DNA from 2 places in the Faecalibacterium sp. DFI.5.82 genome. Region 2 is predicted to be linked to the other one. Evidence: riboswitches for the same ligand, from Rfam matches in the RefSeq annotation. Region 2 holds a riboswitch; the other holds the start of a gene.
The links. Region 2 has a riboswitch for thiamine pyrophosphate ahead of thiW (energy coupling factor transporter S component ThiW). Riboswitches for the same ligand answer to the same signal wherever they lie in the genome.
Positions count from the first base shown of each region.

Region 1: it holds a riboswitch for thiamine pyrophosphate, as region 2 does, so the genes downstream of both, thiT (energy-coupled thiamine transporter ThiT) here and thiW (energy coupling factor transporter S component ThiW) in region 2, are expected to answer to the same signal.

Region 1 is NZ_JARFIS010000001.1:153,659-164,945, forward strand. It holds gene glmS (glutamine--fructose-6-phosphate transaminase (isomerizing)) at 1-1,106, shown strand, start outside; tRNA gene P0G09_RS00855 (tRNA-Thr) at 1,173-1,247, shown strand; tRNA gene P0G09_RS00860 (tRNA-Tyr) at 1,433-1,518, shown strand; tRNA gene P0G09_RS00865 (tRNA-Ala) at 1,901-1,976, opposite strand; gene thiT (energy-coupled thiamine transporter ThiT) at 2,121-2,693, opposite strand; TPP riboswitch at 2,782-2,884, opposite strand; gene P0G09_RS00875 (sporulation transcriptional regulator SpoIIID) at 2,995-3,240, shown strand; gene sigG (RNA polymerase sporulation sigma factor SigG) at 3,277-4,041, opposite strand; gene P0G09_RS00885 (sigma-70 family RNA polymerase sigma factor) at 4,276-4,965, opposite strand; gene P0G09_RS00890 (sigma-E processing peptidase SpoIIGA) at 5,142-6,026, opposite strand; tRNA gene P0G09_RS00895 (tRNA-Asn) at 6,352-6,428, shown strand; gene P0G09_RS00900 (peptidase domain-containing ABC transporter) at 6,901-9,258, shown strand; gene P0G09_RS00905 (hypothetical protein) at 9,369-9,794, shown strand; gene P0G09_RS00910 (endonuclease domain-containing protein) at 10,251-10,616, shown strand; gene P0G09_RS00915 (hypothetical protein) at 10,796-11,251, shown strand; gene P0G09_RS00920 (HlyD family efflux transporter periplasmic adaptor subunit) at 11,253-11,287, shown strand, end outside.
Region 2 is NZ_JARFIS010000005.1:115,270-126,556, reverse strand. It holds gene P0G09_RS08450 (TPM domain-containing protein) at 1-461, opposite strand, end outside; gene P0G09_RS08445 (Trm112 family protein) at 474-1,574, opposite strand; gene P0G09_RS08440 (SPFH domain-containing protein) at 1,589-2,878, opposite strand; TPP riboswitch at 3,060-3,166, shown strand; gene thiW (energy coupling factor transporter S component ThiW) at 3,349-3,864, shown strand; gene thiM (hydroxyethylthiazole kinase) at 3,877-4,698, shown strand; gene thiE (thiamine phosphate synthase) at 4,685-5,317, shown strand; gene thiC (phosphomethylpyrimidine synthase ThiC) at 5,475-6,785, shown strand; gene P0G09_RS08415 (Cof-type HAD-IIB family hydrolase) at 6,964-7,785, shown strand; gene P0G09_RS08410 (zinc ribbon domain-containing protein) at 7,806-8,363, shown strand; gene P0G09_RS08405 (hypothetical protein) at 8,398-8,988, shown strand; gene P0G09_RS08400 (3'-5' exonuclease) at 9,013-10,017, shown strand; gene P0G09_RS08395 (VTT domain-containing protein) at 10,157-10,759, shown strand; gene cysS (cysteine--tRNA ligase) at 11,182-11,287, shown strand, end outside.

The DNA.
Region 1 (11,287 bases), on a different contig from region 2:
AGGAAGCCGCTGAAAAGGGCGGCTACCCGCACTTCATGCTGAAGGAGATCAACGAACAGCCTGCGGCCATCACGGCCACGGTGAGCCCCCGTGTGGAGAACGGTCTGCCCGACCTGCGCGTTCCTGAGCTGACGGATGAGCGGCTGCGCCGTATTGGCACGGTGCATCTGGTGGGCTGCGGCACGGCCATGCACGCGGGCATGGTGGGCAAGGCTGCCATCGAGGCGCTGGCCCGGGTGCCTGCACAGGTGGAGATCGCCAGCGAGTTCCGCTACCGGAATCCCATTCTGCGGCCGGAGGATCTGGTCATCATCATCAGCCAGTCGGGCGAGACCAGCGATACGCTGGCTGCCCTCAAGCTGGCCAAGAGCCGGGGCGTGCCGGTGCTGGCCATTGTGAACGTGGTGGGCAGCAGCATTGCCCGCGCAGCGGATTATGTCATGTACACCTATGCCGGCCCTGAGATCGCCGTGGCCTCCACCAAGGCCTACATGGTGCAGATGTGCGTGCTCTACCTGTTCGCCCTGCGGCTGGCTTACGCCCGGGGAATGCAGACCGATGCCGAGATCCGCCGCCTGACAGCAGAGCTGCTCCGGGCTGGGGAGGTCATCAAGCCTCGCCTGGCCGATTGTGAACAGATCAAGTATCTGGCCAGCCGTTTCGTCAATACCCAGAGCTGCTTCTTCATCGGCCGCGGGTTCGACTATTCGCTCTCGCTGGAGGGCAGCCTGAAGCTGAAGGAGATCAGCTATGTTCACTCGGATGCCTACGCGGCGGGCGAGCTCAAGCATGGCACCATCAGTCTGGTAACAGACGGCGTGCCGGTGATCGCCCTTGCCACCCAGAAGCAGGTCTACGAAAAGACCATCTCCAACGCCAAGGAGACCAAGAGCCGCGGCGCAAAAGTCCTGCTCTTCACCACCCGGGATGCCGTGGTGCCCGATGGCGTGGCCGACTATGTGGTGCGTCTGGATGACTACGATGACCTGCTGATGCCCCTGCAGCTCATCGTTCCGCTGCAGCTGTTTGCCTACTATATGGCTGTTCTGCGCGGCTGTGATGTGGATAAGCCCCGCAATCTCGCCAAGAGCGTGACCGTGGAATAACCGTAGAATCAGAAATCAAGCCTTGCCAAACCCGCCCGCTGGTGGTATACTATCTAGGTAACCGATGCTGGTGTGGCGCAATGGCAGCGCAACTGATTTGTAATCAGTGGGTTGCAGGTTCAACTCCTGTCACCAGCTCCAAAAAGACCTCAAAACGGAAAACGTTTTGGGGTCTTTTGTTGTTATAGAAAGTGCTTTTATTGCGGTAAAACGCAGGAAAATAGAGAACGACAGAAAAAGAGAAAATCCGTGGAAAAAGTAGTTGACAAATGCCACTTCAGATGATAAAATATACAGGCAGTCAGCGATGACTGCAAATAGGATATGGGCGTGTTCCCGAGTGGCCAATGGGGACAGACTGTAAATCTGCTGCTTTTCAGCTTCGGTGGTTCGAATCCACCCGCGCCCACCAAGAACTCCAGTATCCGAACCGGGTACTGGAGTTTCTGTTTTGTAATAACCTTCCCGGAGGCTAGGCGGGTGGATTCGAACAGCATCGACCCGCCGAACAGTCCGGCGGGGAAAAAAGCCCCTGCGGGGCTTTTTTAGATGCGCGGCTTGCGTAATCCACCCGCGCCCATAAAAAGACCGCCAGTGTAGAGATACGCTGGCGGGCCTTGGCATGGAGCTGGCGGCGCGGCGCGGAAAACACTACATGCGTTAAATCGGATAACGGTTTCGTTTGAGATCGGGGGTGTCACTGGCCCGCCTGCATGGCGAGCGGTGCATCCCTGATCTTTTTGCCGGAATAAAAAAGAAAAGCACCATACTTCCTACGAAGTACAGTGCTTTTTTGGTGGAGAATAGCGGGATCGAACCGCTGACCTCTTGCATGCCATGCAAGCGCTCTCCCAGCTGAGCTAATCCCCCACATATTTGGTTGGTGTCTTGCGACGTGAGTTATTATACCAGCCGGGCGGGCGGTTGTCAACACCCAATTTGAAAAAGTTTGCAAAAACAAAAAGCCCTGCCGGGCATAGAGCCGGGCAGGGCGCGGAACAAAGTGAGGATGGGTTAGGCCTTTGCGTGCTGGCGGTCAAAGATCTGCGGAGCCACACGGCAGAGCAGAACGGCGGCCACCATGGTCAGCAGGGTCTCGGGCAGCATATAGCTGCCGTTGTAAACCAGGCTGTAAGTCCAGGCGGACAGGCCTTCGTTCAGGTTGCCCCAGACCAGCACACCGGACAGGAAGCTGCACATGAAACGCAGGAAGCCTGCCATAAAGGTGCCCACGGCCACGCCGACCATCCGGTTCTTGAAGGGACGGGCAAAGAACTCGGCAGTACCCAGCGCCATAAAGGCCACCAGGTAGTCCAGCAGGACTTCACCCAGGAAATACAGGAAGGTCGGGGTCGGGGGTGCCCAGAAGCCCAGCAGCATCTGCAGGCAGCCGTTGACAAAGCCGGTGAACAGGCCCCACTTCACGCCGTGGCGGAAGGAGACCAGCACAAAGGGCAGCATGCTCAGCAGGGTAACGCTGCCGCCGTTGGGCAGGGTGAAGAACTTGATGTTGCTCAGCACGGTGCCAATGGCGATCATCAGGGCGCACTCCACAAGAATGCGGGTCTTGGAATAGGTTTTTGACATGGGAGATTCCTCTTCTCAGATAATAGTACACAAAAACAAATGCACCCGCACAAAAAGGCAGGCGCATGGGCTTCGTTTGTGAAGAGGGTGGACCTTTCCGCAAACTACCTACGCCGGCATTACCCGGATCAGGTTCGAGGGTACTCCGCTCAGGTGCGGATCTCAGCTTTTCAGCGCCCCTGTTTTTATGTCCAGCTCCCAGTATAGCGGCCAGCGCCCAAATGTCAAGCCCCGGCGGGCATATTGGCGGCCGCTGGCTCATATTTTTTAGGGAGACCGCAAACAGGGGAGGCGTGACCGGATGAACGTGGAGCCGGAGCAGCGGGCGGCGCTGCTGGGAGAGTACATTGCAGAGCACAGTGCCACGGTGCGGGCAGCCGCCCGGGCGTTCGGGTGCAGCAAATCAACGGTGCACAAGGATGTATCCACCCGCCTGCGGGCCGTGGATGCGGCCCTGTTTGCCCGGGTGCAGGCCGTGCTGGCCCGCAACAAGGCCGAGCGTCATTTGCGGGGCGGGGCGGCGACCAGACGCAAATACAAAAAGTAGGAGAGCGGTGCAGGGAGGCCTGTGCCGCTCTCCTGTTTATTTGTGCCGGAACTGCTCCAGCGCGGCCTTTTCCAGCCGGGAGACCTGCGCCTGGCTGATGCCGATCTCCCGCGCCACCTCCATCTGGGTCTCGCCCTTGAGGTAGCGCAGCTCCATGATCCGCTTTTCGCGCGGGGTCAGCCCGGCCACGGTCTGCCGGAACTCCAACCCGCTGATCCAGCTGTCCTCGCTGTCCGGGTCGCGCACCTGATCGATGACATACATGGCATCGCCGCCATCGGTGTAAAGGGGCTCTTCCAGGCTGATGGGCTCCACCACCGATTCCAGCGCCGCGTTTACCTCCCGGCGGGAAAGTCCTGCCTGCCGGGCCACCTCGTCCACGGTGGGCTCCCGGCCCAGCTGCTTTTCCAGCGTCTCCCGGGCCTGCATGGCCTTGTAGGCGGCGTCGCGCAGGCTGCGGCTGACCCGCAGGGCGTTGTTGTCCCGCAGGAAGCGCCGGATCTCCCCGATGATCATGGGCACGCCGTAGGTGGAAAACCGCACCGGCTGGGCCGGGTCAAAGTTATCGATGGCCTTGATGAGCCCGATGCACCCCACCTGAAACAGGTCGTCCAGATTCTCCCCCCGCTGCGCGAACCGCTGCACCACGCTCAGGACAAGCCGCAGGTTGCCCTCGATCATGGCTTGCCGGGCGGCGGCATCGCCTGCCCGCGCCCGGGTGAGCAGCTGCCGCTTTTCCGCTTCGGAAAGCACCGGCAGCTGGGCCGTGTCCACCCCGCATAATTCCACTTTGTTGTACATCCCCCGAACCTCCGGTTACGTTGATACCGGAAGTATGGGGTAAGAGGGCGGGGAAGATACATGGGAATTGTTAGCAGCCTCGCCCTCTCAGTCATTGCTTCGCAATGCCAGCTCTCCCAAAGGGAGAGCCTTTGGCAGGGCAACCGCAAGCAGGTGCTAAAGGCTGGGGCAGTCTTGGCTCCCCCTTTGGGGGAGCTGGCGCGTTAGCGCCTGAGAGGGTGAGCCAGCTGCCGGTTATTCCCGCTCCAGCACCTCTTTCAGCTGACGGATGATCCGCTTTTCCAGCCGGGAAATGTAGCTCTGGCTGATGCCAAGGGCATCGGCGGCTTCCTTCTGGGTGTGCTCCACGCCGTCTACAAGGCCGAAGCGCAGCTCCATGATCTGCCGCTCCCGGGGGGCCAACTGCTCCACGGAGCGCCGGAGGGTGGCGCGCTCGGCGGCCTGCTCCAATTGCAGGCCCACAAGGTTTTCGTCGCTGCCCAGCACGTCCGAGAGCAGCAGCTCGTTGCCGTCGCCGTCGGTGTTCAGGGGCTCGTCGATGCTGGCCTCCTGCCGCCGGTTGGAGCTTTTGCGCAGGTACATCAGGATCTCGTTGCCGATGCACCGGCTGGCGTAGGTGGCCAGCTTGATGTTCCGCGCGGGTGTAAAGGTGTTTACCGCCTTGATCAGCCCGATGGTGCCAATGGAGATCATGTCCTCCTGCGGCACGCCGCTGTTCTCGTACTTTTTGGCAAGGTAGACCACCAGCCGCAGGTTGTGGGTGATGAGGTCATCGCGCGCGGCGGCATCCCCCGCCATCATCCGGGTCAGCAGGGCCTTTTCCTGCTCCGGTGTCAGCGGCGGCGGCAGGCTGGGCCCGCCGTTGATGTAGTGGGCGGCGGAAGGGGCAAGAAGCGAGAGGAAAAGGCGGCGTAGAAGTGAAATAAGACGATGCAAGATGGTTCCTCCTTTGACGGGTAAACCCTCTCCGTCAATGCTAACGCATTGCCACCTCTCCCGAAGGGAGAGGCTTTGGCATTTTGGTAGAGTTTGAGCAAAAGTAATTAGCAGAAGTGGCCCGATTTGCCAAGGGCTCCCACTTTGGGGGAGCTGGCACGACGCTAGTCGTGACTGAGAGGGTGAGCTTGCTGAAAATGGTCCCCGGCTTCCACCCCCACCAGCACATCCCACCCATCGGGCGGCGGGAGGAGGTCGGCGAAGGCGGCATAGAGGTGCTCGGCCCTGCCTTGCCCGGCGGAGGAGCCGGTGCAGCACAGGCTGGCCGGGACAGCCGGCAGGATACAGTGCCCGGCCACGGTGGTGCAGGGAACAAGGCGCACCCCCAGCGCCGGGTCGGGCAGGGGAGCGGCCCCGGCAAAGTGCTGCTCCAGATAAGTACCCAGAGCGGGCGGCAGGCGGCCCTGCACGGCACCGAACCGCACCAGCACCACTGCCCGGCCCGAAAGCGGTTCCTGCACCGAAAAGCCGGTGTCGCAGAAGGCCCGGACATCCAGCGCTGTGTCTGCCACGGTGAGCCGGGCGGGGAACACCCGCCCGCCGCCCCGGCCCAGAAAGCGGAGCACCCCCTGCACGGCCAGCACCACCCCGCCCGCGCCCGCCAGCAGTGCCCCCGGCGAGAGGGGCAGGTAGATGCAGCCGTTGTTGGTCTGTGCCCCGGGCAGGAGCAGCGTCCCCGTCAGCAGCAGATTTCCCGCGCAGAACCACCCCACAAGCCGGGCAAAGCATCGGCCCCCGGGCCAGCCGTAGGCGGCGGCCACCGTGAGGGCGGCGGTTGACACTTTATATAAGAGCGCGGCAGCGTCCGGCGCTTCCGGGGCCAGCAGGGCCAACGAGGAAGCTGCCCCCGCCGCCCCGCCCAACAGCAGCCGCCCGGCCCGGCAATCCACCCCGGCCAGCAGCCCCGCCGCCAGCAGGAACAGCAGCGTGAGCGCAAAATTCGTCAGCAGCAGGACATCGAGGTAGATCACAGTCTTGATGGGCGGCACCTTCTTTCTGGTATTGATAGGGTAACAGAAGCGTAAGAAAAAGGATGTCGGAACACGGGCTCGCCCTCTCAGGCGCTAACGCGCCAGCTCCCCCAAAGGGGGAGCCAAGACTGCCCCGGCCTTTAGCAGCTGCTTGCGGTGGTCCTGCCAAAGGCTCCCCCCTCGGGGGAGCTGGCAAAGCCGCAAGGCTTTGACTGAGAGGGTTCAGTCCTTTTGAAAAACTTTTTTCACAAATTTCCAAAAAAGGCTTGCAAAAGGGAGCGGGAAGAGTTATAATACATCTCGCAGTCAATTGTGCGCTGCGGAATTGCGTTTTGAAAGATGTGCCTCTTTAGCTCAGTCGGTTAGAGCACCTGACTGTTAATCAGGGTGTCGCCTGTTCGAGTCAGGCAAGAGGCGCCATTAGGCGGCGAGGGCAACTTCGCCGCTTGTTTTTTAACCGGGTGTTGTAACCAATCTGAGACTTTTTTCACAAAATCTTCAAAATTAATGGTTTCTTAAAAAATGTCCTCTTGAAGATGCTGTCAGATTGTGGTATACTACACCCAAACCTTGGAACAGTTTTTAAACGTTCTGTGGTGATTGACTCAGATCAAAGGGTAGGCGCTCCCTTCTTTTGATAGCAGCGGACTTCTGCTTTGCCCTGGTTCTCCGCAGGGCAGGGCAAAGCAGAAGGCTATGCGCTGTTAAACCGGAGTGCAAAAAGAAAACCTTTTTCATTTGTCAGACCTACGGTTAAAACAACAGCAAACTGGGGCTTGTGCAAACAGACCGGGTGTGCTAGAATAAAAGCCGTAGTTTTGAAATAGACACAGTACATTGAAAAAGAGATCGTTTGCTTTTGGTTGTCGGTCTCTTGTAAAGGAAACATCGTATGCGTTATACCTATGTGCGGCAGCACGATTCTACGGACTGCGCGGCCGCTTCACTCGCAATGGTGTGCCTCCATTACAAAAAGGAAATCACCATCACCCGCCTGCGGGACATGATGGGAACCGACATGAAAGGCACGAACCTCGTTGGCTTGCAGAAAGCAGCCAATGAGCTGGGCTTCAGCACGGCGGCTGTCCGTGTTGACCGCGAAAACTTTTTAAGCGATTTCACACTGCCCGCAATTGCGCAGGTCATTACCGACCAGGGCCTGACCCATTTTGTGGTCATCTTCAAAAAGACGACCATCAAGGATGACGATGCCCGCCGCAAGCATGTGGTGCAGGAAGAAGAACGCAAGGCTGATGCAAGCAAAAAGTACAAATGCAAGGATTACGTCGTCATCGGCGACCCTGCAAATGAACTGAAAAAGATCAGCCTGGATGAGTTCTATAAAAACTTCACCGGCGTGCTGCTGCTGCTGAACCCCACAGCGGAGTTCAAGGGCGGCACCGGCAAGCATAAGGTGGAGGGTAAAGAGGAAGCCAAGGCAGCCCGCAACAACATGTTGAAGCGGTACATGGATCTGCTGCTTCCCCAGAAAAAGCTGTTTGCTTACGCTATTCTCAGTTCAGTGATCCTGACACTGATCGGCATCGTGTCCACCGTCTTTAATAAGGCGATCATGGACGAGGTGCTGCCTTACGGGTTGAAAAACCTGCTCATATCGCTCATTGTCGTGTTCAGTGTGGTCAACTTGACCAGCACGCTGCTCTCGACTGTGAGACAGTGGATCCTGATCTTTCTTTCCATTAAAATCGATATCCCGTTGATGCTGGGCTACTTCGAGCATGTGTACAAACTGCCGATGAAGTTCTTCGCATCCCGTAAGACCGGCGAGATCACCACCCGCTATTCCGATGCAAGCACCATCAAATCGGTGCTGACCAGCATTGCAATGAGCGTGGTCATGGACATTGTGATGGCCGTGGGTACAGGCTTTGTCCTGTTCCGGATGAACTCCTCGCTGTTCTCCATTACCCTGTTTACCACCGTTCTGAGCCTGCTGCTCGTCATCATCTTCAAGCAGCCCTACAAGCGGATCAATGAAGAGACGATGGTGCAGTCGGCCGTTTTGAACAGCCAGATGATCGAGAGCCTGCGCGGCATCGAGACCATCAAGTGCAACGCCTGCGAAGAGCGTGAGCTGGAAGCCCTTGAGCGTGAATATATCAAGAGCCTGAAGATCAGCCTGCGTTCCAGCAAGATCAGCACCAGCCAGAGCCTGATCTCCAGCGTGATTATGACCGTGTTGAACATGGTCACCACCTATGTGGGCATCACGCAGGTGCTGAATGGCCAGCTGACGCTGGGCGGCTACATGGCGTTCAGCACCCTTTCGGGCTACTTTACTTCTCCGGTGAGTGAGCTCATTGGTATGCAGATGTCCATTCAGGAGGCTTCCATCTCCATGAAGCGCCTGACGGAGATCATGGATTATGAATCCGAGCAGGACGATACCAGAGAGTACACCGAGATGGAGAGCATGGAGGGCGACATTGAGTTCAAGGATGTCACCTTCCGGTATGGCAACCGCACCCCGGCACTGGACCACATCTCCTTCACTATCCCGCAAGGCAAGAAGGTGGCGCTGGTTGGTTCCTCGGGTTCCGGCAAGTCCACCATCACCAAGCTCCTGCTCAAGTATTACGAGCCGGAGAGCGGCACCATCAGCGTGAATGGCGTTGATCTGGACGAGTACAGCAATGCATCCGTCCGCCGCTGCATTTCCTATGTCCCGCAGAACGTTGAGCTGTTCAGCAAGACGATCTTCGAGAATATCCGCATCTCCCGCCCCGAGGCTACCCTCGATCAGGTACGGGAGGCGGCCAAGAAGGCCGATGCACACGAGTTCATCCGCAGGCTGCCGCTGCAGTATAACACCTATCTGGAGGAAGCCGGCAATGGCCTGTCCGGTGGTGAAAAGCAGCGCATTGCGCTGGCCCGTGCGTTCCTGAAAGATTCGAGCCTTTACATCTTTGATGAATCGACCTCCAGCCTGGACTTTGGTACAGAGAATACCATCTTTGATATGATCTATAACCAGCTGGCTGACCGTTCGATGCTGATCGTGGCACACCGCCTTTCCACTATCCGTGACTGCGACCTGATTTTGGTCATGGATCACGGCCAGATCGTGGAACGCGGCACCCATGACGAGCTGCTGGCAAAGCAGGGCAAGTATTACGAGCTCTGGAACCTGCAGCAGGGCATCTTCCGCCGTAAAAAGGAAGAGCCTGCACCCGTTGCCCCCGCGGCAGTTGTTGAAGAAGACGACGATGGCGAGGCAATGACCTATTAAGTTGCAGCCGAGTGCGCACTCGGTTACATAAATGATCTTTGGATGGATGCGCAGCCGGAAAAAGATCGCTAAAATAAGTTTTTTCATTCATTTGAAGGGAGTAATTCATTATGATGATGCCTGCAAACTACTCTGTTATCGCAGAGAACGAAATGACCTACGTCAATGGTGGCGCTAACTTCATCGACGCTATCGGCGCTGTTACCGCTCCTATCTGGGACGTGACCAACGTTAAGACCTTCTCCACCAACATGGTTACCCTGATCGGCAACAAGTTCATCGGCAAGCTGGTTGACGGCACTCTGGGTGTTCTGTTCTCCGGCAACACCACTTGGGGTGATGTCAAGGCTGCACCCAAGAAGCTGTTCTCCACCGGCAATGGCATTGGCGACGATATCGCTAACTTCCTGGGCCTGACCGCTGCTGCTTACAACCTGGGCCGCGTTGATGTTGCTAACAAGGCTTCTTCTGCTTCCATCGGTATGACCCAGGGCGACGGCAAGACCCACGTTGTCATCGACGGTATCAAGTTCTAATCAGATCTGATCTGAAATTATGAAGCGTTGAGGAAACTGCACCGCCCTACTTGTTAGCGCGGGGCAGACAACAATGCCTCGTTATGGTGTGCCAGGAGGCGTGTGCCTCCTGGCACACCTTATTTTTATGTTGCTTATCGCGTTGCGGTAGGCAATTGTGTGTGGTAGAAGATTATGTTTATCCTTACAGGAATGCTCTTTACATAGTGACACTTTATCGCTGTGTGAGTGGCTTACCGTGAGCGTCCTCACCCTCTCAGGCGCTTTGCGCCAGCTCTCCCGAAGGGAGAGCCCTTGGCATAGCGCAGTGTACGGCGGGTTTCCCTTTGCGTAGTGTGAACGCAGACTTGCCCACAGTGCAGGGAGTGAATCATTCTGTCAAAACCTCCCACTTTGGGGGAGGTGGCAGCGCGTGTGCGCTGACGGAGAGGGTGAGCCCGGTAGAGGTATAAGCTGATGAAAAAGACGACAGTTGTCAAGAATAACGACATGCTGGATGTAGCCCGAAGACTTCGGAGGGAAATGACACCACAGGAGCAACGGCTTTGGTATGTTTTCTTGCGGAAATATCCGGTAAAATTCTACAAACAGCGGATCATTGAATCGTTTATTGTGGATTTTTATTGCGCGGATGCAAGATTGGTTATTGAACTTGACGGCTCACAGCATTATACTGAACAGGGGAAAGCTTACGATGAGGAACGAAGTGCTATCCTGCATGGCTATGGCTTGAAAGTTTTACGGTTCTCTAATCGGGATGTTAACAATCATTTTGATGCTGTATGTGAGACCATTGATAGGGAAGTACAAATTCGGATATAAAAGCAGCTGTGACCCTTTTTGTCAAGAGCTCCCACTTTGGGGGAGCTGGCAAAGCCGTTAGGCTTTGACTGAGAGGGTGAGGCCGCTTTGAGGAGAGTCTTTGGCAAAACGGTAAAAAAGAATCTTTTCCCCCAGACAATTGCTTATTGCAAACAAAAAAGAAACAGGTGGACATTATTATGAGAGAGATCCAAGTTGCAGAAAACAAGACCCTGAAGCTGACCAACGTTCTGGCACGCAAGATCGATGCCAGCGAGCTGGGCAACCTGGGCGTGATCCTGACCCAGATGCAGAACTTTATCAAGAGCCACAGCGCCATGCCGGTTGGCCCTGTGATCCAGTGCGTCAAGTTTACCTCCGGCCCCAACCCGGAGCCGCAGATCTATTTTATGATGCAGGTCAACCAGCTTATCCCCCGCCTGGAGCCGGGCTACGAGCAGGACGCTGTGCTGCGGGTGAAGGGCTGCCTGTACGCCCACTTCACCGGCCCCATGGACCACAGCAGCCTTGCCAGCCAGAAGCTGAACATCTATGCCTACGAGCACGAGATCGAGCTGACCGGCACCACCTACAGCATCTACGTCAATCAGGACAGCGAAAACGGTGTCATGGACGTTTTTATGGAGACAAAGTAATATGACCACTCGCATTCAGAATCTTTCCGACCTGCA
Region 2 (11,287 bases):
TCGGCGCACATGGAGAGGTACTCGGAGGCGGCCTCGGTCCAGTCGTCGTCCGAGAGATAGGGAACAACGGCATCTTCGATCTGCTCGATGCGGTAATCGGTAAAGGCTGTCACGCCGCCGCCGTAGGTGATGGTGACATACTTGCGGGAGCCGACTGCCAGCAGGAAGAGGATGCCGCTCTGTTCAGAGCCGCTGCCCAGACCGTTGGCAAGGTAGTAATCTTTGGCGTACTGGCGCTGGTCGGCATCGCCGATGCTGTCCACCACGAGAAAATATACGTCGCAGTCGTGGCCGTTGCTGGCGGCTTCGGCGGAAGCTTCCAGCTCGCTGTAAGTATCCGCATCGAACAGGCCCATCTCGTCCCGCACCAGCGGCGCGGCGGCAAAGGCGGGGATGCTCAGGCAGAGCGCCAGCACCAGAGCGGCCAGCAGGGCGGCAAAGCGTTTTGCAGTGTGTTTCATTCTGCCACCCCCTTATAACAACAGCAGGAACGCCAGCACTGCCATCAGGGGCAGGCTGATGCCCGCAAACCACGCGGCCACCCGGCTCTTGTCCACCGGCAGGTCACCGATGAGCCGCCCGGTCTGCCCGTTCATGGCGAACAGGAAGTCCTTGTCCTTCCACCGGGTGTGGAGCATCCAGACCGGCAGCAGGGCGTAGTGGGCGTGGGTCATATCCACGTTGATGTTCTCGGAAATGGGGTGGATCTCGCTGTATCCGCCGGTGGTGGCGTGGAGCGCATCGGCCGTGGAGTTGTACATCCGGCGGTAGGCGCGCTCGGCACAGGCATCGGCATCCTCGTCATACCGGTCGGCCAGATAGCCGGGCAGGTAGGCAGTGGAGAAGGGCTTCAGGTCGCCGTAATCAAAGGGCTCAATGGCATCCATGTGGGTGTTGGGCATCTTGCTGGAGCCATCCACCGGCACCTTGGCAAAGGCGGCCGAGCCCTCGCGGCGCACATCGTAGTGCTGGGTGGTGGTCACCATGTAATCGCCCTCGCGGTGGCTCTCGGAGTTCTGGCCCTCGTACCGGCCGCGCGCGTCGGCCTTGGCATCGTAGAGCCAGAAGGGGACATATACGCCCTGGATCTCCGCGATGTGGTTCTGGCTCTTGAACGCCTTGGGCAGGAAAGCCTTGCCCTTGTAATATCTGGTCAGCTGGGCAATGGCGGTCTTTTTGTCCAGCTTGAAGGGCAGGATGTATTCCGGCTTCAGCTTGCCGGAGAGCTTGCCGCCCAGCACCGTGGGGTTGCCGCAGTAGGGGCAGGTGGTGGCGGCGGTGGTCTCGTCACAGACCAGCTCGGCTCCGCAGGTGGGGCAGGAGTAGCTGTTCAGGCCCTCCGCCTCGGCCTCGCTCCACACCGGACTGTCCTGCCGGGGCAGGCGGGCGGCTTTTTTGGCATCGCCCTCGGCGGCAGTGTCGGCAGCGGCCTGCTTTTTGGCGTAGCGGGCCTCGATGTCCTTTACGTCGTAGGCCGAGCCGCAGTAATCGCAGACCAGCTTGCCGCTGGCACCATCGTAGTGCAGGGGGCCGGTGCAGGCCGGGCACTGATAATTCGTTGTCTTTTCAGCCATGCGTCAGACCCCTCTCAGGCCCCAAAGGGCTTGCCGCACTCGGGGCAGAACTTGGGCGGGTTGGCCGGGTCGGCAGGCACAAAACCGCAGTTGGCGCACTTGGCGGCGGGCCGGGGTCTGCCGCACTCCGAGCAGAATTTGCCGCTGTTCTTTGCACCGCAGCTGCACACCCAGACAGCCGGGGCTTCGGGCCGGGGCTTGCCGCATTCGGCACAGAACTTGCCCGTGTTGCCGGTGTGGCCGCAGCTGCAGGTCCAGCCAGCGGCCGGTGCGGCCTGAGGCTGCGCGGCGGTCTGCTGGCCGCCCATCTGGTAGAGATCCCGGGCGTTGACACCGCCCGCTGCAGCGGCCTGGTTCATCCCCATAAAGGCCATGGCGGGACCGGCGGCGGTGTTGGAGGCGGCAGCCTGCATGGCGGAGGCCTGTGCGCCCACCAGATGCGCGGCGGCGCGGGTGGGGTCCATAAAGGCCGCACTGCGCTGCAGCTCCTTGATCATCTGCTCGTCCTCTTCGCTGGCCTTGACACCGGAAACGCCCAGAGAGACGATCTCGATGCCGCGCAGCCTGCTCCACTTGGCGCTCAGCTCCTGATTCAGGGCCTCGGCCAGCTCGGCGGTGTGGCCGGGCAGGGCGGAGTAGCGGATGCCCTGCTCGCTGATCCGGGCAAAGGCGGGCTGCAGGGCGGTCATCAGCTCGGTCTTGAGCTGGCTGTCCAGCGCGTCGCGGGTGTAGGCGTTTTCCACATTGCCGCAGACATTGGTGTAAAACAGGATGGGGTTGACCACCCGGTAGCTGTATTCGCCGAAGCACCGGATGCCGATGTCAATGTCGATGCCGGCGCGCTGGTCCACCACCCGGAAAGGCACCGGGTTGGGGGTGCCGTACTTGTTGCCGGTGAGCTCCCGGGTATTGATATAGTAGATGCGCTGGTCGGAACCGGCCTGCCCGCCAAAGCTGAACCGCTTGCCCAGCTCGGCAAACACGCTGTCGATGTTCTTCAGCCCGCCGCTGAGCAGGGAGGGCTGGGTGCCGGTGCTGTAGGTGTACTCGCCGGGCTCAGCGCAGAGGTCCACCACCTTGCCCTGCTCCACGATCAGCACGCACTGGCCGTCGGCCACGGCGATCACAGAGCCGTCCGAGATGACGTTTTCGCTGCCGTGCCGGTTGGCAGAGCGGCCATTGGTCCGCTTCTGGCCCTTGACGGCCAGCACCTCCGCAGGCAGAGCATCACAATAAAAATATTCCTTCCACTGGTCGCCCATCACGCCGGATGCCGCGCCCATGGCTGCTTTGATGAGACCCATAACTTCAATCTCCTTTTGTGCCGGGCAGTGCCCCAAAGCGGGGAATGGCTCCCCCGGGCGCTGCGAAATTTGGGACAAGTATAACATAATCCGGGAAATTGTAAAAGCGATTTGGCAAAAAGGCGAAAGAAAAACTTGTTCTTGCTTTTTTGCCCCGGCGGGTGTACAATACCCTACGAAAAACAAAACACAGGGGAGCTCGTGAGGCGGGCTGAGAGGAAGTAACCAAACTTCGACCCTTGACCTGATGCGGATAATGCCGCCGTAGGAAGTCATAGGAAAATGATTTTTTGCAGGAGGCACCGCTGTGGTGTCTCCTGTTTTTTTTGTTGCCGCAAGCCGCCGCAACGGGCGGCTCCGGGCTGAGGGGGAGCGCCCTGAGCCTTGAAATAACTGCGATGGGAAGCCGTGTTCCGGCGTGAGAGGAGGCCAGCAAGCCTCGACCGCTTTTTGAGAAAGAGGAGTTTCCAATGAAAAAATTCTCTGTGAAAAAGCTGGCTCTCGCTGGAATGTTCTGCGCCCTGTGCGTGGTGGGCAGTGTGTTCAGCTTCCCGATGTTCGGCAGCAAGTGCGCCCCCGTGCAGCACATGGTCAATGTGCTCTGCGCCGTGCTGCTGGGCCCCTGGTGGGGCGTGGGCGTGGCCTTTGTGGCCTCGCTGCTCCGCAATATCCTGGGTCTGGGCAGCCTGATGGCCTTCCCGGGCAGCATGTTCGGTGCCCTGCTCTGCGGCCTGGTCTACGCAAAGACCAAAAACCTGATCGCCACCCTGGTGGGCGAGGTGTTCGGCACCAGCATTCTGGGCGGCCTGTGCGCTTACCCGGTGGCCATCTGCCTGATGGGCAAGAGCGCCGGTGACATCGCGTTCTATGCCTACATCGTGCCCTTCCTCATCTCCACCGCTGTGGGTGCGGTCATTGCGGGCGTGCTGGTGTACAGCCTGCAGCACTCCGGTGCCCTGCGTTCCATGCAGAGCCGCCTTTCCTGACGGGGGTGCGTCATGTTTGCAGAGCAGTTTGCCAATGTCCGCACCAAAAGCCCCCTTATCCATAATATCACCAACTACGTCACCGTGAACGACTGCGCCAACATGGTGCTGGCCTGCGGTGCTTCGCCCATTATGGCCGACGATGCCGCCGAGGTGGAGGATATCACCACCATCTGCGGCGGGCTGAACATCAACATCGGCACCCTGAACAGCCGCACCATTGAATCCATGCTCAAGGCAGGCAAAAAGGCCAATGCACTGGGCCACCCCGTGGTGCTGGACCCTGTGGGCGCGGGCGCTTCTGCCCTGCGCACCGAGACGGCCTACCGCCTGCTGGACGAGGTGCGGTTCACGGTCATCCGGGGCAATATCTCCGAGGTAAAGACGCTGGCTTCCGGCGCGGGCACCACCAAGGGCGTGGATGCCGATGTGGCCGACAGGGTCACCGAGGAAAATCTGGACGGCGCGGTGGCCTTTGCCAAGGCATTTGCCGCAAAGACCGGTGCTGTTGTGGCCATCACCGGTGCCATTGACATCGTGGCCGATGGGGCAAAAGCCTACTGCATCCGCAACGGCCACCCAATGATGAGCGCCATCACCGGCACGGGCTGCCAGCTCTCCGCCCTGACGGCGGCCTTTATCACTGCCAACCCCAGCCAGCCGCTGGAGGCTGCGGCTGCCGCCGTCTGCGCCATGGGCCTTGCGGGCGAGATCGCCCATGCACGGCTGACCCCGCTGGACGGCAACGCTACCTACCGCAATTACATCATTGATGCCATTTACAATATGACTCCGGCTCAGCTGGAAGAGGGTGCCAAGTATGAAGTGCGCTGAAGAATATATGCGGCTCTACGCCGTCACCGACCGTGCCTGGGTGGGCGGTCAGACCCTCTATCAGCAGGTGGAGAGCGCCCTGAAGGGCGGTGTGACCTGTGTTCAGCTGCGGGAAAAGGAGCTGGACGAGGAAGCCTTCCTGAAGGAGGCGTTTGAGCTCCACGACCTGTGCAAAAAATACAATGTGCCCTTTTTTATCAACGATAACGTGGACATTGCCATCCGCTGCCACGCCGAGGGCATCCATGTGGGGCAGGAAGATATGGCCGCTGCTCAGGTGCGCCAGCGCGTGGGCGATGAGATGATGATCGGCGTATCCGTCCACAGCGTGGAGGAGGCCCTGGAGGCCGTCCGGCACGGTGCCGACTGTCTGGGCGTGGGTGCAGCCTTCTCTACCCACACCAAGGCAGACGTGGACGTTCTGCCCGAGGGCATGATGAAAGCCATCTGCGATGCCGTGGACATCCCCGTTGTGGCCATCGGCGGCATCCACAAGGAGAACCTGCTCCGGCTCAAGGGCACCGGTGTGAACGGTGTGGCCCTTGTCAGCGCGATCTTCGGCGCGGAGGACATCGAGGCCGAGTGCAGGGAGCTGAAGGCACTGGCGGAGCAGCTGTAAGGCGGCTCGCCCTCTCAGTCATCGCTGGCGCGATGCCAGCTCCCCCAAAGGGGGAGCCAATTGCGCACAGAGGAAAGGCTGCGCAAAAACTTATTTCCGGTACGTTCAGCGCGCAAAGCGCTGTTCAAGATAAAAGAAACATTTGGAGGAAAGTACCATGCAGAACTACACCACACAGATGGACGCTGCCCGCAAGGGCATCGTCACGCCGGAAATGGAGATCGTGGCCAAAAAGGAATACCGCACCACGGAGGAGATCCGTCAGCTGGTGGCTGAGGGCAAGGTGGCCATTCCCGCCAACAAGCACCACACCTGCCTGAACCCCGAGGGCATCGGCTCCATGCTGCGCACCAAGATCAACGTGAACCTGGGCGTTTCCCGCGACTGCAAGGATTACAACGTGGAGATGGAAAAGGTGATGAGCGCCGTCAATATGGGCGCGGAAGCCATCATGGATCTGTCCAGCCACGGCAACACCCAGCCCTTCCGCCAGAAGCTGACCCACGAGTGCCCCGTGATGATCGGCACTGTGCCCGTGTACGATTCCGTCATCCACTATCAGCGCGACCTTGCCACCCTGACCGCGCAGGACTTCATCGACGTGGTGCGTCTGCACGCTGAGGACGGCGTGGACTTTGTCACCCTGCACTGCGGCATCACCCGCAAGACCATCGACCAGATCCGCACCCACAAGCGGAAGATGAACATCGTCAGCCGCGGCGGCTCTCTGGTGTTTGCCTGGATGAGCATGACCGGCAACGAGAACCCCTTCTACGAGCACTTTGACGAGATCTGTGAGATCTGCGCCGAGCACGACGTGACCATCTCGCTGGGCGATGCCTGCCGCCCCGGCTGCCTGGCCGATGCCACCGATGTCTGCCAGATCGAAGAGCTGGTGCGTCTGGGCGAGCTGACCAAGCGCGCCTGGGCACACAACGTGCAGGTCATGGTGGAGGGCCCGGGCCATGTGCCCCTGAATCAGGTGGCCGCCAACATGGAGGTGCAGAAGAGCATCTGCATGGGCGCTCCCTTCTATGTGCTGGGACCCCTCGTCACCGACATTGCCCCCGGCTATGACCACATCACGGCTGCCATCGGCGGTGCCGTTGCCGCCATGAGCGGTGCAGCCTTCCTGTGCTATGTCACCCCCGCCGAGCATCTGGCTCTGCCCAACGTGGACGATGTGAAGCAGGGCATCGTGGCCTCCAAGATCGCCGCCCATGCGGCTGATATCGCCAAGGGCATCCCCCATGCCCGGGATATCGACGACAAGATGGGCGATGCCCGCCGCGTGCTGGACTGGGATGCCCAGTTCGCCTGCGCTCTCGACCCCGAGACCGCCAAGGCCATCCGGGATGCCCGCCTGCCCGAGGATGACCACAGCGACACCTGCTCCATGTGCGGCAAGTTCTGCGCCGTCCGCAGCATGAACAAGGCACTGGCCGGGGAATACATCGACATCCTGTAACACCGCGTTTTCTTCCTTCTCAGCCGTCCGGTTTTGCTCGCCGGGCGGCTTTTTTGCTTGTCTCTGGGCGGGGAACAGGTTTCCTGCTTTACAGAAAAGGGAAAGCATTGTAAAATAGATGGGTAAGTAATAAAATATCCGGCGGGAAGCCCCTGCCTGAGAACGAGGAATAAAAATCATGGCAAGATCGAATATCCGGGTGCTGGCTCTGGACTTGGACGGTACCCTGACCAATGATGAAAAGATCGTTACCCCCCGCACCCGCGCGGCGCTGGATGCCGCCGCCGCACAGGGCGTGACCATCGTGCTGGCCTCCGGCCGCCCCACAGCGGGCATTCTGCCGCTGGCAAAGGAGCTGGGGCTGGACAAAAAGGGCGGCTGTGTGCTGGCCTACAACGGCGGCAAGATCGTGGACTGCGTGACCGGCGAGGCCCTGTATCAGGTGCAGCTGGGAGCGGAGTTCGTTCCGGAGCTCTGCGAATTTGCAGCCCGGCAGGATGTGGCCATCCTGACCTATAACAGCGAGGGCATCGTGTGTGAGCGGGATCAGGACGTGTGGGCAAACAAGGAGTGCTTTACCACAAAGCTGCCGATGATCCATGTGGATGATCTGGCCTCCTATGTGGACTATCCGATCTGCAAAATGCTCATCACCCTTGACCCTGCCCGGCGGGATGCTGTCTGTGCCGCCGGAAAGGAGCAGTTTGCGGGCCGTATCGACCTGTACCCCTCCAGCCCCTTCTTCATCGAGGCCGTGCCGCTGGGCGTGGCAAAGGACAGGAGCCTTGCCGCCCTGCTGGAGCGGATGGGCCTGACCCGGGAGAACCTGATGGCCTGCGGCGACGGCCTGAACGACCGCTCCATGATCTCCTATGCCGGGGTGGGCGTTGCCATGCAGAATGCCGAGGATGCCGTCAAGGCTGTGGCCGATTACGTCACCGCCGCCGACAACAACCACGACGGCGTGGCGGAAGCTATCGAGAAGTTTATTCTGAACTAATAAATGAAAGAAAATGCAGTATGAGTAACTTTTGGAAAGCAGTTGCAGCTGTGGGTGTTGTTGGAGCGGTTTTACATGCATCAGCTAAAAATGTTGAGCAACGAAAAATAGAAAATGCTGAGGAAGAACGAAGAAAATCGGCAGAATGCATTTTTGATGATGGAATAACTCAAGAAGAATTTGAAGTAATTGCGAAACGCGCTGGTAAGGGCATTAAACGTTTGTCTGAACTGAAAGTAGATGAAATGGTTGTTATAGGAACAGTTCATTCGCAAAGCGGGATTACAGATTGGAATTTTAAGATTGACTTCAGCGACTATGGACATTTGACGGGAAAGTTTTGGATGTCGACAGATAATGATGATTCGGAGATTCCGCGAACAATTGCAGGAAGAATAAGCGACGCAATAAAATATTTCCCGGAATGTGTTGACGATGCCTTTGAGGAGGAGCTTGACAAACTTGAGGAAATAAAAGGTGAGAAGAAAAAGCGGTCAGAACGGTACTGCCCATATTGCGGAGAGAAGCTTGTCGGAGCAGGAGCACGATTCTGCGGGTATTGCGGAAGTAAAATATAGGGCGTGAGTGTTTTCAAAGAGTGGGAGAACAAACATGAAAACGGTTAAACTGGTTTGCCCAAGTTGCAGTGCGGAAATGGAAGTGGATGAAGAAAAACTGCTTTTATATTGCCCTTACTGTGGAAAAAAGTTACAAATGGATTTTCCGCACATAGACGAAGTTTTCAAAGAAAAAGAAAAAACAAAAAGATCCAAAGAGAGAACTGAGCGGGTTCGAATGGAACACGAGTACAGAGAAAGGACGAGACAGCAAGAGTATGAGCAGGCCAGGGAAAACGAAAAAGCTGGCTGGAAAGTGTTGATAATATTATTTCTGCTATCGGGACTTCTTTTTGTGGGAGCCGAAGTTGGAAACATGGTTCACCGTGCAAACGGTGAAGTTAAAGCGCCAATATCCGGAACAGAAGAAAGTTTAAAAGATTTGGATTATGAAGATGCAAGGTTGCTGTTTATAAGCGAGGGCTTTGAATACGTTCAGCTTGTAAACAAGCATGATTTGATTGTAGGTCTCTTGAAAAGAGAAGGGAAAGTTGAGTCGATTTCGATAAATGGTGAAACGAACTTTAGTAAGGGAAGTTGGTTTCCACCGGATGCAATAGTGAAAATTACATACCACGGATTTTGATTGATGAGAGGAACACAAACAACAATGCCACGCAATCTGGTTTTATTTGATCTGGAATGGAACATCGGCTATAAGCCGTACACCTTTAATTATCATGGCGTGCAGCAGACCTTCCGGGGCGAGATCATCGAGATCGGCGCGGTGAAGATCGACGAGGATGCCAACGTGCTGGATACCTTCTCCATCCACCTGCGGCCCCGCATTTTCCGCACCCTGCAGCACCACATCGCCAAGGTGACGGGCCTGACCCAGGCCGACCTGGACCGGGGCGAGCCCATCGTGCAGGGGCTGCGCCGCTTTATGCAGTGGTGCGGCCCGGATGCCGAGTTTGCCGAGTGGGGCATGGATGATGTGCCGGTGCTCAAGCAGAACCTTTTCCTCTGCAATCTGGACGAGAGCCGCCCCACCCAGTGGTATGATCTGCAGCAGATCTTCCTGCGGGAGCACCCCCGCAAGGAGGGCGAGGGCATGACGCTGGAAAGCGTTGTGACCCGGATGGGCATCCCGATGGAGCGCCCGTTCCACGATGCCCTGTCCGATACCCTTTATACCGCCGATGTCTGCCGCAAGCTTGACCTGCGGGCGGGTCTGGCGGCCTACCCCACCGAGGAGGAATCCCTGCGGGCAAGCCTCTGCCCCGCCCCCGGCGATTACCGGGACTTCCGGGTGTTCCGCGGCTATGTGGAGCAGTCCACCTGGCGCAGCGACCCAAAGATCATCACTGCCAGCTGCCCGGTGTGCGGCGGGGATCTGCAGCCGGACGATATCTGGCTGAAAAAGGGCAACAGCGGCTGGTATACTCTGTCGGTCTGCCCTGCCTGCGCCGGTACCGGCAATGAGGCCGGAAAGGGCGTATTCCAGCGCTATAAGCTGGCCCGGCGGGACGGCCTGCACTGGAGCTTTGCCCGCTGCGTCCAGATCCCGGACGAAGCCGGCCTTGCCCGCTGGGAACGGATGCGCACCCAGCAGATCGAGCGGATGCAGGCCCGGGCCGAAAAGGCCGCCGCTGAAGCCGCCGGAAAAGCATAAAGATCCCCGCCCTGTGCAGGAAAGGCCCCCGCAGTCTCGTAGTATAGGTGATATGACAAAAAAAGCTCGTATTTTGTTCACGGGCGTGTCATAGAAACCGGATATACTAAAGAAAAATGAGAGGGAAGGAACACGCGGGATGGAAATGACGATGATAGGCTGGCTCCACCAGCTGGGAACGCTGGAATTTTGGGAGGCCCTGCTGGAAGGCTTTGGCGGCCTTGGCCCCATTGCGCCCGTGATCCTTGCGATGGTGGAATCCTTTTTTCCGCCGCTGCCGCTGATCGCCATTGTGGCGCTGAATGTTGCGGCCCACGGCGGGCTTCTGGGCTTTGTGTACAGCTGGGCCGGGGTGATGCTGGGCGGCACTGTGATGTTCCTGCTCTGGCGGCGTGTCGTCAAGCGTTTTTTCTGGAAATTTGCCCGCCGCTCGGCTAAGCTGCAAAAGGCGGAGCAATGGGTCAGCCGGTTCGACACCGCGTCCCTGTTCATGCTGTCGCTCCTGCCCTTTACGCCCTCGTCCTTTATGCACTTTGCCTTTGGCATCTCTGATTTTGACGAGAAGCGCTACCTTGTCACCATGCTGCTGGGCAAGGGCGTGATGGTGGCCATGATGGCCCTTTTCGGACAGTCGCTGGTGTCTGCCATGAAGAACCCGTTCTACCTCGTGCTTGCCATCGCCATCTGGGCGGGAATGTACTTTGCCAGTAAGCACTTCTGTAAAAAGCACGAGATCGATTGAATCGGGGCAGGGGGCTTCTGAAATGCCAGTGCCTGCGTTCTGCTTGACTTCTCCCCCCGGCCCAGCTATAATACAGATGTATCAGGAAAAATGCGTATACCCGGGCAGAGTAGCGCAAAGGTGAGCTGGACAGAGAGAACGGGCCGTTGGCTGGGAGCCTGTTTGCAGCAGCATGTGTGAAGTGCGCCCGGACAGCACGCCGCGGGAAACCTGCTGGGGAGTATCGCGGCGCGGCAGCCGCCGTTATCGGCTTTGAGCGACAAACAGAAGTGGAACCGCGATTTTGAAAACCGCCTTCGATGTGATATGGGAGATTGTATCACATCGGGGGCTTTTTTACTTCTCTGTTTTCGTAAGTCAGCGAAGCGAGACTGAGAGGTTCTGCTGCGGCTTTTGTTTGCCCTACAAGAAGGAGAGTTCTTATGCAGATTTTCAACACCCTGACCCGCCAGAAGGAAGAGTTTGTGCCGCAGGTGCCCGGCGAATACCGCATCTATGTCTGCGGCCCCACCGTTTACAACTATATCC